One region of the Pseudomonas sp. WMBT8 genome, then DNA from elsewhere that is predicted to be linked to it. Evidence: predicted binding sites of a transcription regulator. Region 1 holds the regulator's gene; the other holds the start of a gene.
What was found. The regulator FliA, encoded in region 1, starts transcription of late flagellar genes. The targets are predictions, from matches to a motif close to CTAAAGTTTNNNNNNNNNNNGCCGNTAA.

Region 1 (4,209 bases):
AGGAACAGCTCAAGACCCTGGGCCGGATCCTCAATGTGCCGGTGACCCATGTCGACCCGGGCCAGTCCCTGGCCAACGCCCTCGACCCGCTGCTGCGCAAGCGCGTGGTGCTGATCGATACCGCTGGCCTGCAAGCCAGCGACCCGGCATTGCGCATGCAACTGGAAAGCCTGGCCGGGCGCGGGATCAAGTCGAAAAATTACCTGGTACTTGCAACAACCAGCCAGAAACAGGTTCTGACTGCTGCGTACCACAGCTACAAACGTTGTGGGCTGGCCGGTTGCATCCTGACTAAGCTGGATGAAACCGCAAGCCTGGGCGAAGTGTTGAGCCTTGCCATCAGCCATGAATTACCGGTCGCCTACCTGACCGACGGGCCGCGGATCCCGGATGACTTGCATCTGCCGCGCCGTCATCAGTTGGTCAGCCGCGCGGTCAGTGTGCAAATGCAGGACGAACCCAGTGAAGAGGCGATGGCGGATATGTTCGCCGACCTCTATCACAACCCAGCCAAGCGGGTCGGCTGAACGGCAACATGCAACACAGTGCAATGTACCTACATCGATGGTCTGCTACCGCGGCCACCCTATGTAGCCTGCGGCTAAGCAAGACAAGGTAAAGAAAGAACATGGGCAGCATGCATCCCGTACAGGTGATCGCGGTGACCGGCGGCAAAGGTGGCGTCGGGAAAACTAACGTGTCAGTGAATTTGTCCCTGGCCCTGGCAGAGCTTGGCCGCCGCGTCATGCTGCTGGATGCCGACCTGGGCCTGGCGAACGTTGACGTTCTGCTGGGACTGACGCCCAAACATACCCTGGCCGATGTCATTGAAGGCCGCTGTGAGCTGCGCGACGTGCTGTTGCAGGGGCCTGGGGGGATTCGCATCGTCCCGGCCGCCTCCGGCACCCAGAGCATGGTGCATCTGAGCCCGGCGCAGCACGCCGGCCTGATCCAGGCCTTCAGTGATATCGGCGACAACCTCGACGTGCTGGTGATCGACACTGCCGCCGGGATCGGCGAGTCCGTGGTCAGCTTCGTGCGCGCCGCGCAAGAAGTATTGCTGGTGGTCTGCGACGAACCCACCTCGATCACCGACGCCTACGCCCTGATCAAACTGCTCAACCGCGACTACGGCATGAACCGCTTCCGCGTGCTTGCCAACATGGCCCAGAGCCCGCAAGAAGGGCGCAACCTGTTCGCCAAGTTGACCAAGGTCACGGATCGCTTCCTCGATGTCGCCTTACAATACGTCGGCGCAGTTCCCTATGACGAGTGTGTGCGCAAGGCTGTGCAAAAGCAGCGTGCAGTCTATGAAGCGTTCCCTCGTTCGAAATGCGCGTTGGCGTTCAAGGCAATTGCTCAGAAGGTCGATACCTGGCCACTGCCCGCCAATCCCCGGGGGCATCTGGAGTTTTTCGTCGAGCGATTGGTGCATCAGACGAGTGCGGGACCGGTGCTATGACAGCCAGCGGCTACAACCTTTACAAAAAATCAGCGCGTGACAGCCAGGGCGAATTGATCGAGCGCTATGCGCCCCTGGTCAAGCGCATTGCCTACCACCTGCTGGCACGCCTGCCCGCCAGTGTCCAGGTCGAAGACCTGATCCAGGCGGGGATGATCGGCCTGCTCGAAGTGTCGACCAAGTACGACGCGAGCAAGGGTGCGAGTTTCGAGACGTATGCGGGTATCCGTATCCGTGGCGCGATGCTCGATGAAGTGCGTAAAGGTGATTGGGCGCCGCGTTCGGTCCACCGCAATACCCGGATGGTGAGTGACGCAATTCGCTCAATTGAAGCAAAAACCGGTCGCGACGCTAAAGATCACGAAGTTGCGGCCGAACTCCAATTGAGTCTCGACGATTACTACGGGATTTTGAACGATACCTTGGGCAGCCGCCTGTTCAGTTTCGACGACCTGCTGCAGGACGGCGAACATGAAGGGCTGCACGAGGATGGCGCGAGCGCTCACCAGGAGCCTTCACGCGACCTGGAAGATGAACGCTTCCAGGGCGCCCTGGCAGAGGCGATTGCCAATCTGCCGGAACGTGAGCGGCTGGTGTTGGCGCTGTACTACGACGAAGAGCTGAACCTCAAGGAAATCGGTGAGGTCCTGGGGGTCAGCGAATCGCGGGTCAGCCAGCTACATAGCCAATGCGCGGCCCGCTTGCGGGGGCGTTTGGGAGAGTGGCGAGCGCGCTGACAGGCAGTGTGGGGACAGTGCGAACGATAACCGCCACGGCGCAAGCCCGGCGGGAGCGGCCCGTGATGTGCCCCAGCAGTCCTTTTTGTGTAATGCCTGTTGAATGATATGGCGCGCCCAGGTGCTGGACGCGTTTAAGACTGCTTGGAGGTCGAATTGGACAAGAACATGAAAATCCTCATCGTTGATGACTTCTCAACGATGCGGCGGATCATAAAAAACCTGTTGCGTGACCTTGGGTTCACTAACACGGTCGAGGCGGATGACGGTATTACGGCGATTCCGATCCTCAACAGCGGGAGCATCGACTTTCTGGTAACCGACTGGAACATGCCTGGCATGACCGGTATCGATCTGCTGCGCCACGTGCGCGCTGATGAAAAGCTGCGCAGCCTGCCTGTGCTGATGGTGACCGCTGAAGCCAAGCGTGAACAGATCATCGAAGCCGCCCAGGCCGGGGTCAACGGCTACGTGGTCAAGCCATTCACTGCACTGGCCTTGAAAGAGAAGATTGAAAAAATCTTCGAACGCATCGGTCATTGATGCTGCCACGGGGGAGCTATGGAGCATAAAGAATCATCGCAGGCCGACTTTGAGTCGACCCTGAAAAAACATGCTCACCAACTCGTCGAAAGCCTGGAAAAAGGCCAGTTCGGCGACGCAGTGCAGTTGATCCATGAGCTCAACCAGACCCGCGACCGCGGCCTGTATCAGGAAGTGGGCAAGCTCACCCGTGAGTTGCACAGTGCGATCGTCAATTTCCAGATCGACCCGCACATGCCCCAGGCCGAGGAAATCTCGCAGATCACCGATGCCACCGAACGCCTGTCCTACGTGGTCAGGCTGACTGAGGCGGCAGCCAATCGCACCATGGACCTGGTGGAAAACGCCACGCCCCTGGTGAACGGCATGGCCAATGAGGCCAAGGCGTTGAGCGCTGACTGGGGGCGCTTCATGCGGCGCGAAGTGGGTGCTGAAGAATTTCGCGAGCTGGCGCGCCGGGTCGAGGGTTTCCTGTCACGCAGCGAGCAGGAAAACCGCACGGTTTCCAGCAACCTCAATGACATCCTGCTGGCCCAGGACTACCAGGACCTGACCGGCCAGGTGATCAAGCGCGTGACCCTGCTGGTCACCGAAGTGGAAAGCAACCTGCTCAAACTGGTGCTGATGGCCGGTCAGGTCGACCGTTTTGCCGGCATCGAACACGACCGCGAAGCGATCCTCTCGGAAAAAGATCCACAAAAACACCTCGCCAAGGGTGAAGGTCCGCAGATTCATGCCGATAAACGTGAAGACGTTATGTCAGGTCAAGATGACGTAGACGATTTGCTGTCCAGTTTAGGCTTCTAAGGAGCACGCAATATGAGCTTCGGCGCCGATGAAGAAATCCTTCAGGATTTCCTTGTAGAGGCCGGCGAAATTCTAGAGCAGTTGTCCGAGCAACTGGTCGAGCTGGAAAGCCGACCGGATGATGCGAACCTGCTCAATGCAATTTTTCGCGGTTTTCACACTGTAAAAGGGGGCGCCGGCTTCCTCCAGCTCCATGAGCTGGTGGAGTGCTGCCACATCGCCGAAAACGTGTTCGACATCCTGCGCAAGGGTGAGCGTCACGTTGATTCGGAATTGATGGACGTGATCCTCGAAGCCCTGGACGCGGTCAACGGCATGTTCAATGAAGTGCGCGAACGCGCACCGATTACGGCTGCCACCCCGGAACTGCTGGCCGCCCTGGCGCGCCTGGCAGAGCCTGCCGCTGTATCTGCCGCCCCGGTGGTTGAGGCGGCGCCTGAGCCGGTGGCTGAACCCGACGTTACCGACAGCGAATTCGAACAACTGCTGGACTCCCTCAATGCCGTCAAGGCCGAGGCACAAGCACCGGCAGCGGCTGCGCCGGCCATGGTGCCGACCAGCGAAGACATCACCGACGCCGAGTTCGAGTCATTGCTCGACCAGTTGCACGGCAAGGGCCAGTTCGCCCCGGACGCCGTGGCAGCCACACCGGCGCCTGTG
Region 2 (4,209 bases), 160 kb from region 1:
CATCCGGCGCCGATGGAGCCGCGCTTTTTTATCAAGCGCGTGCCGCAGTCTTTGAGTACGGTGCTGGGGGCGGGCCTGATCGTCGGCTCCTTCTATGGCCTGGCGCCGCTGTACGCGGCCCAACAGGGCTTGAGCACCGAGCAGGTCGGCCTGTTCATGGGTAGCTGCATTTTTGCCGGCCTGTTGGTGCAATGGCCACTGGGCTGGCTGTCCGATCGCTATGACCGCGCCTTGTTGATTCGCTGTTTCGCCCTGTGCCTGGCGGTGGCGGCATTGCCGCTGGCGATCATGACCCAGGTGCCGCTGGAAGTGCTGTTTATTGCCGGGTTCCTGTGCTCGTTGGTGCAGTTCTGCCTCTATCCGCTGGCCGTGGCATTTTCCAATGACCATGTCGAAGGTGATCGCCGAGTGTCGCTCACCGCGATGTTGCTGGTGACCTACGGGGTGGGCGCGAGTATCGGGCCGTTGCTGGCCGGCGTGGTGATGAAGCTGTTTGGCAACCAGATGCTCTATGCCTTCTTCAGCCTGTGCGCATTGATCCTGGTCTGGCGTATTCGTCCCAAGGCTGTGACCAACCTGCATCAGGTGGACGACGCGCCGTTGCACCACGTGGCCATGCCCGACAGCATGTCCAGTTCGCCATTGGTGGCAGCCCTCGACCCGCGGGTGGATGAGCAGGTGGTCCAGGACCAGATGCAAACCGCCGCGCCAGAGCCTGCGCCCGACGCAGAGCCGGAGATGGAGCCGCAGCCCGAGCCCGAGCCGCCGGAGCATCCTGACCCGGATGAACACCCGCATGACCTGAGCCGGGCCCGTCCCTGAAACAAAAAACGGGCAGTTCCCAAAGGAGCTGCCCGTTTTTTTGTGCCTGTGGTTTGGCGCTTACATGTCGTCGTCTTTATCGAACCGTCGCGCCTCGCGCTGCAGTTGGTAGACAAACCGCTCAACCTGGCGCTGCACCAGGCCGCTCATGTTGTGAAAGCGCACACCGGCAAAGGTGGTGTTGATCCTTTCTTCGAAGTGCAGGTAGCGCAGCTCCACCGCCGTGGTCATGCTGCCGAAGGGCAGGGCGGCGATAAAACGGTCGTAGACCTGGCCTAGTTGCAGGCGCTCGGAGATATCACCTTCAAAGCGCAGCTTGCAGCCGGTGGCGGAGATATCCAGCAGCTTGCCACTGATAGGCGCCTTGAGTTTCTCACCACCCAGTTCGATATTCACCAGTTGCGCCAGTTTCAATGCCGCGCGAAAGGCATTGCGGCGCTGATGGTAGACCACTTCTTCTGGCAGGCTGCCTTTATAGATGCGGTGGCCGTCCTTTGCACCGATGGTCAGCGGGCCATTGCTGTCCCAGGCCACGCGCACGCCTTCGTGAAAGCCTTCGATACGAAATGCTTCGCCATTCTCCAGATAGCGTTCACCTTCGGGCGGGATCATTTCGTCCAGGCTCAGGGTCTTGCTGTCCTTGTCGACATCCACCAGGTAGCTTTGGAAGCGCTGGTTGCGTTCGTGGAAGGTGATGATCAGCGGGTCGTGGCTCTCTTGCAGCAGCCGCAGGGTGCTGGCAATTTCCAGAGGGGTGGTGAGGACCTTGGGGGGCTGCGGAGCATCTTCCGCGCTAAGGGTGTTGAACACGGTTCTTCCATCTCCAGACAAAATACGACTACACGCAAGAACCGGCATTTTGCCAGCATGTGGCACGCCTTGATAGGGCGCGCAATAAACCGGCGTCAGGCTTGGCTGAGTGTGCTGGGCTTGACCAGCCGTGAGGTGGAGCCCTGGGCGTTATACAGTGCTGGAGGTTCGCCGCCATGGAGGATGCGCAGCTGGTTGGCGGTGGTGGCTTGCTGCAGTTGGATCGACTGGCCATTGAGCACATTGGCTTGCTGGCAGTTGATCAACAACTCATTGAGCGCTGCGCTCTGGGCCAGCAACTGGTCGCCGACCGACGAGTGGCTGGCCAGTTGCTCCAGGCCGCTGTGATCAGCGGGCAGGCCCAGGCTGAGCAGGATCTGGCTGCGTTTCTGGCCGTGTTGTTCAAGCAGGATGATCAACGATTGCTTGCGTGCCAGGATATCTTCCAGCAGGCGCATATCGCGGCCGCACAGGGCTACGAATTCGTCTTGAAGCAGCTCCAGCAGGTGTTGCGCGGGAGCCAGGTCTTCAGTGATCAGGTGCAGCAGATTTTCGTCGTGCATGGCTGGCCTTGGGTTTTAAGCGTCCAAAAGCCTGGCGCAGGCCTTGGCCTAGCGCTCGGCTTTGATGATTTTGCCGGCTAAACGGTCGTTGTCGATCTGATAGCTGCCATCGGCAATCGCCTGTTTCAACTCGGCCACGCGGGCTTTATTGACAACTGGCTGATCGCGCAGCGAGTCCGTGATCTTCTGCAACTGTTGAGCCTCGTTGCTCAAATGCACCGATTCGCCACTTTGGGTCGAAGCGGTTTGTTCTGCCTTGGCGGGCAGTGCCGGGGCCTTGGCTTCAACGCTGTCCTTGGCCGCGTTGGTACGCGTGCCGCCGGGCGTTGCCTGGGCGCTGTTCAATCGGCTGAAATCAATGACCATGTTAAAAAACCTCTGGGTATTTGGACGCTTGCCATGTTTTCGGCCATACCCGGACAAACTTTAGGCTCGATCGACAATAAACCTGTGTACAGCGTGATCTCGGCACAGTGTAGGAAAAGCCAGCGTCCCACGCCAGTGATCTATAGCGCGACCTCCACCTGGCCAGGCGCTGTTACCCGGGCCTTGATCACGCGCTTGGAGTTGAGGTTCTTCACGCGAATCTGTTCGCTCATCCCGCCATTGGCCAGGGCTTCCCCCGGCATTTTCACGTTCAGGCCGCCACTGCTGGCGGATATCACCACCTGGTCACCTTTGCGCACCACTTCTGCCTGTTCCAGGTGAACCAGGGTGATGACCTGGTCGGTTACCATTGGTCGGGTCAGTTTCTGCCCGACCGCCTGGTCCACGGAGGTGAGGTAGCCCTGGCTGATCTGGCTGATGTCCCGCTCGCGCAGGGCCACGTCTTCATAGCCGATGATGCCGGTACGCTTGAGCGGGCGAGTAACGGTCACTACGTCACGAAACAACCGGACCTGGGCCGGCACGAACACGGTCCAGGGCGAACTGCCGTCGCAGCGCACGCGCACGGTCACGCGACCAATGGGCTGGGCGGGGCTTTCCAGGGAGCCTGTCAATTCCTTGTCGCACATGGGCATGCGCAAACGCGGGTCCAACTGGTTGACCTGGATTTCATAACGGCCCGGTGTCTGGGTGCTCGCCAGATAATCTTCTACAGTGAACTCAAGAAAGCCTTGAGTGACGCCGATAAGCAGATCAGGCAAGGTGACGTTGTCGGCGCGGGCCTGGTGGCCTGCGCCCAAGGCAAGCAACGCCATCCAGGCGCAGAGTAATCTGCGGTACTGTGGCGAGCGAAGGCGTCGGGAAACTGTCGTTTTGATGTCCATGGCCAATAAAAAGCAAAGCGCGTGCCGTTTCGTGTTGGGGGCGCGTCGTACCCGTAAGTTTTGTAGCGTAGGAGTCTGGGCATGGCGGGTGTAATGGATTCAGTGAACCAGCGCACACAGCTGGTAGGGCAGAATCGCCTGGAGTTGTTGCTGTTTCGACTCGATGGCAAGCAGCTATATGGCATCAACGTCTTCAAGGTGCGGGAGGTGCTGCAATGCCCCAAGCTCACCATAATGCCCAAGTCCAACCCGGTGGTGTGTGGCGTGGCCAACATCCGTGGCTCGACGATTCCGATTCTTGACCTGGCGATGGCCACCGGTTCTGCCGGTTTGCAGGATCGCGAGAACCCGTTTGTGATCATCACCGAGTACAACACCAAGACCCAGGGTTTCCTGGTGCGCTCGGTGGAACGTATCGTCAACATGAACTGGGAAGAGATCCATCCACCACCCAAGGGCACCGGGCGCGACCACTACCTCACGGCAGTGACGCGGGTCGATAACCAGTTGGTGGAAATCATCGACGTGGAGAAGATCCTCGCGGAAGTGGCGCCGACGTCGGAGCATATTTCGGTGGGTGTGGTGGATGAGCAGACCCAGCAGAAGGCCGTGTCCCTGCGGGTGTTGACGGTGGATGACTCGTCGGTGGCGCGCAAGCAGGTGTCCCGGTGTCTGCAGACCGTCGGTGTCGAAGTGGTGGCGCTCAATGACGGCCGCCAGGCGCTGGACTACCTGCGCAAGCT

Region 2: flgM (flagellar biosynthesis anti-sigma factor FlgM) is a predicted target of FliA. The motif match lies at 2,598-2,625, and genes of this name have one in related genera.

Annotation. Positions count from the first base shown of each region.
Region 1 covers NZ_CP188096.1:4,386,601-4,390,809, reverse strand. Annotated here, with positions in the region: gene flhF (flagellar biosynthesis protein FlhF) at 1-527, shown strand, start outside; gene fleN (flagellar synthesis regulator FleN) at 629-1,462, shown strand; gene fliA (RNA polymerase sigma factor FliA) at 1,459-2,199, shown strand; gene ACO77H_RS19805 (chemotaxis response regulator CheY) at 2,368-2,742, shown strand; gene ACO77H_RS19800 (protein phosphatase CheZ) at 2,761-3,549, shown strand; gene ACO77H_RS19795 (chemotaxis protein CheA) at 3,562-4,209, shown strand, end outside.
Region 2 covers NZ_CP188096.1:4,548,346-4,552,554, reverse strand. Annotated here, with positions in the region: gene ACO77H_RS20620 (MFS transporter) at 1-822, shown strand, start outside; gene ACO77H_RS20615 (flagellar brake protein) at 883-1,632, opposite strand; gene ACO77H_RS20610 (flagella synthesis protein FlgN) at 1,728-2,195, opposite strand; gene flgM (flagellar biosynthesis anti-sigma factor FlgM) at 2,244-2,561, opposite strand; gene flgA (flagellar basal body P-ring formation chaperone FlgA) at 2,702-3,466, opposite strand; gene ACO77H_RS20595 (chemotaxis protein CheV) at 3,548-4,209, shown strand, end outside.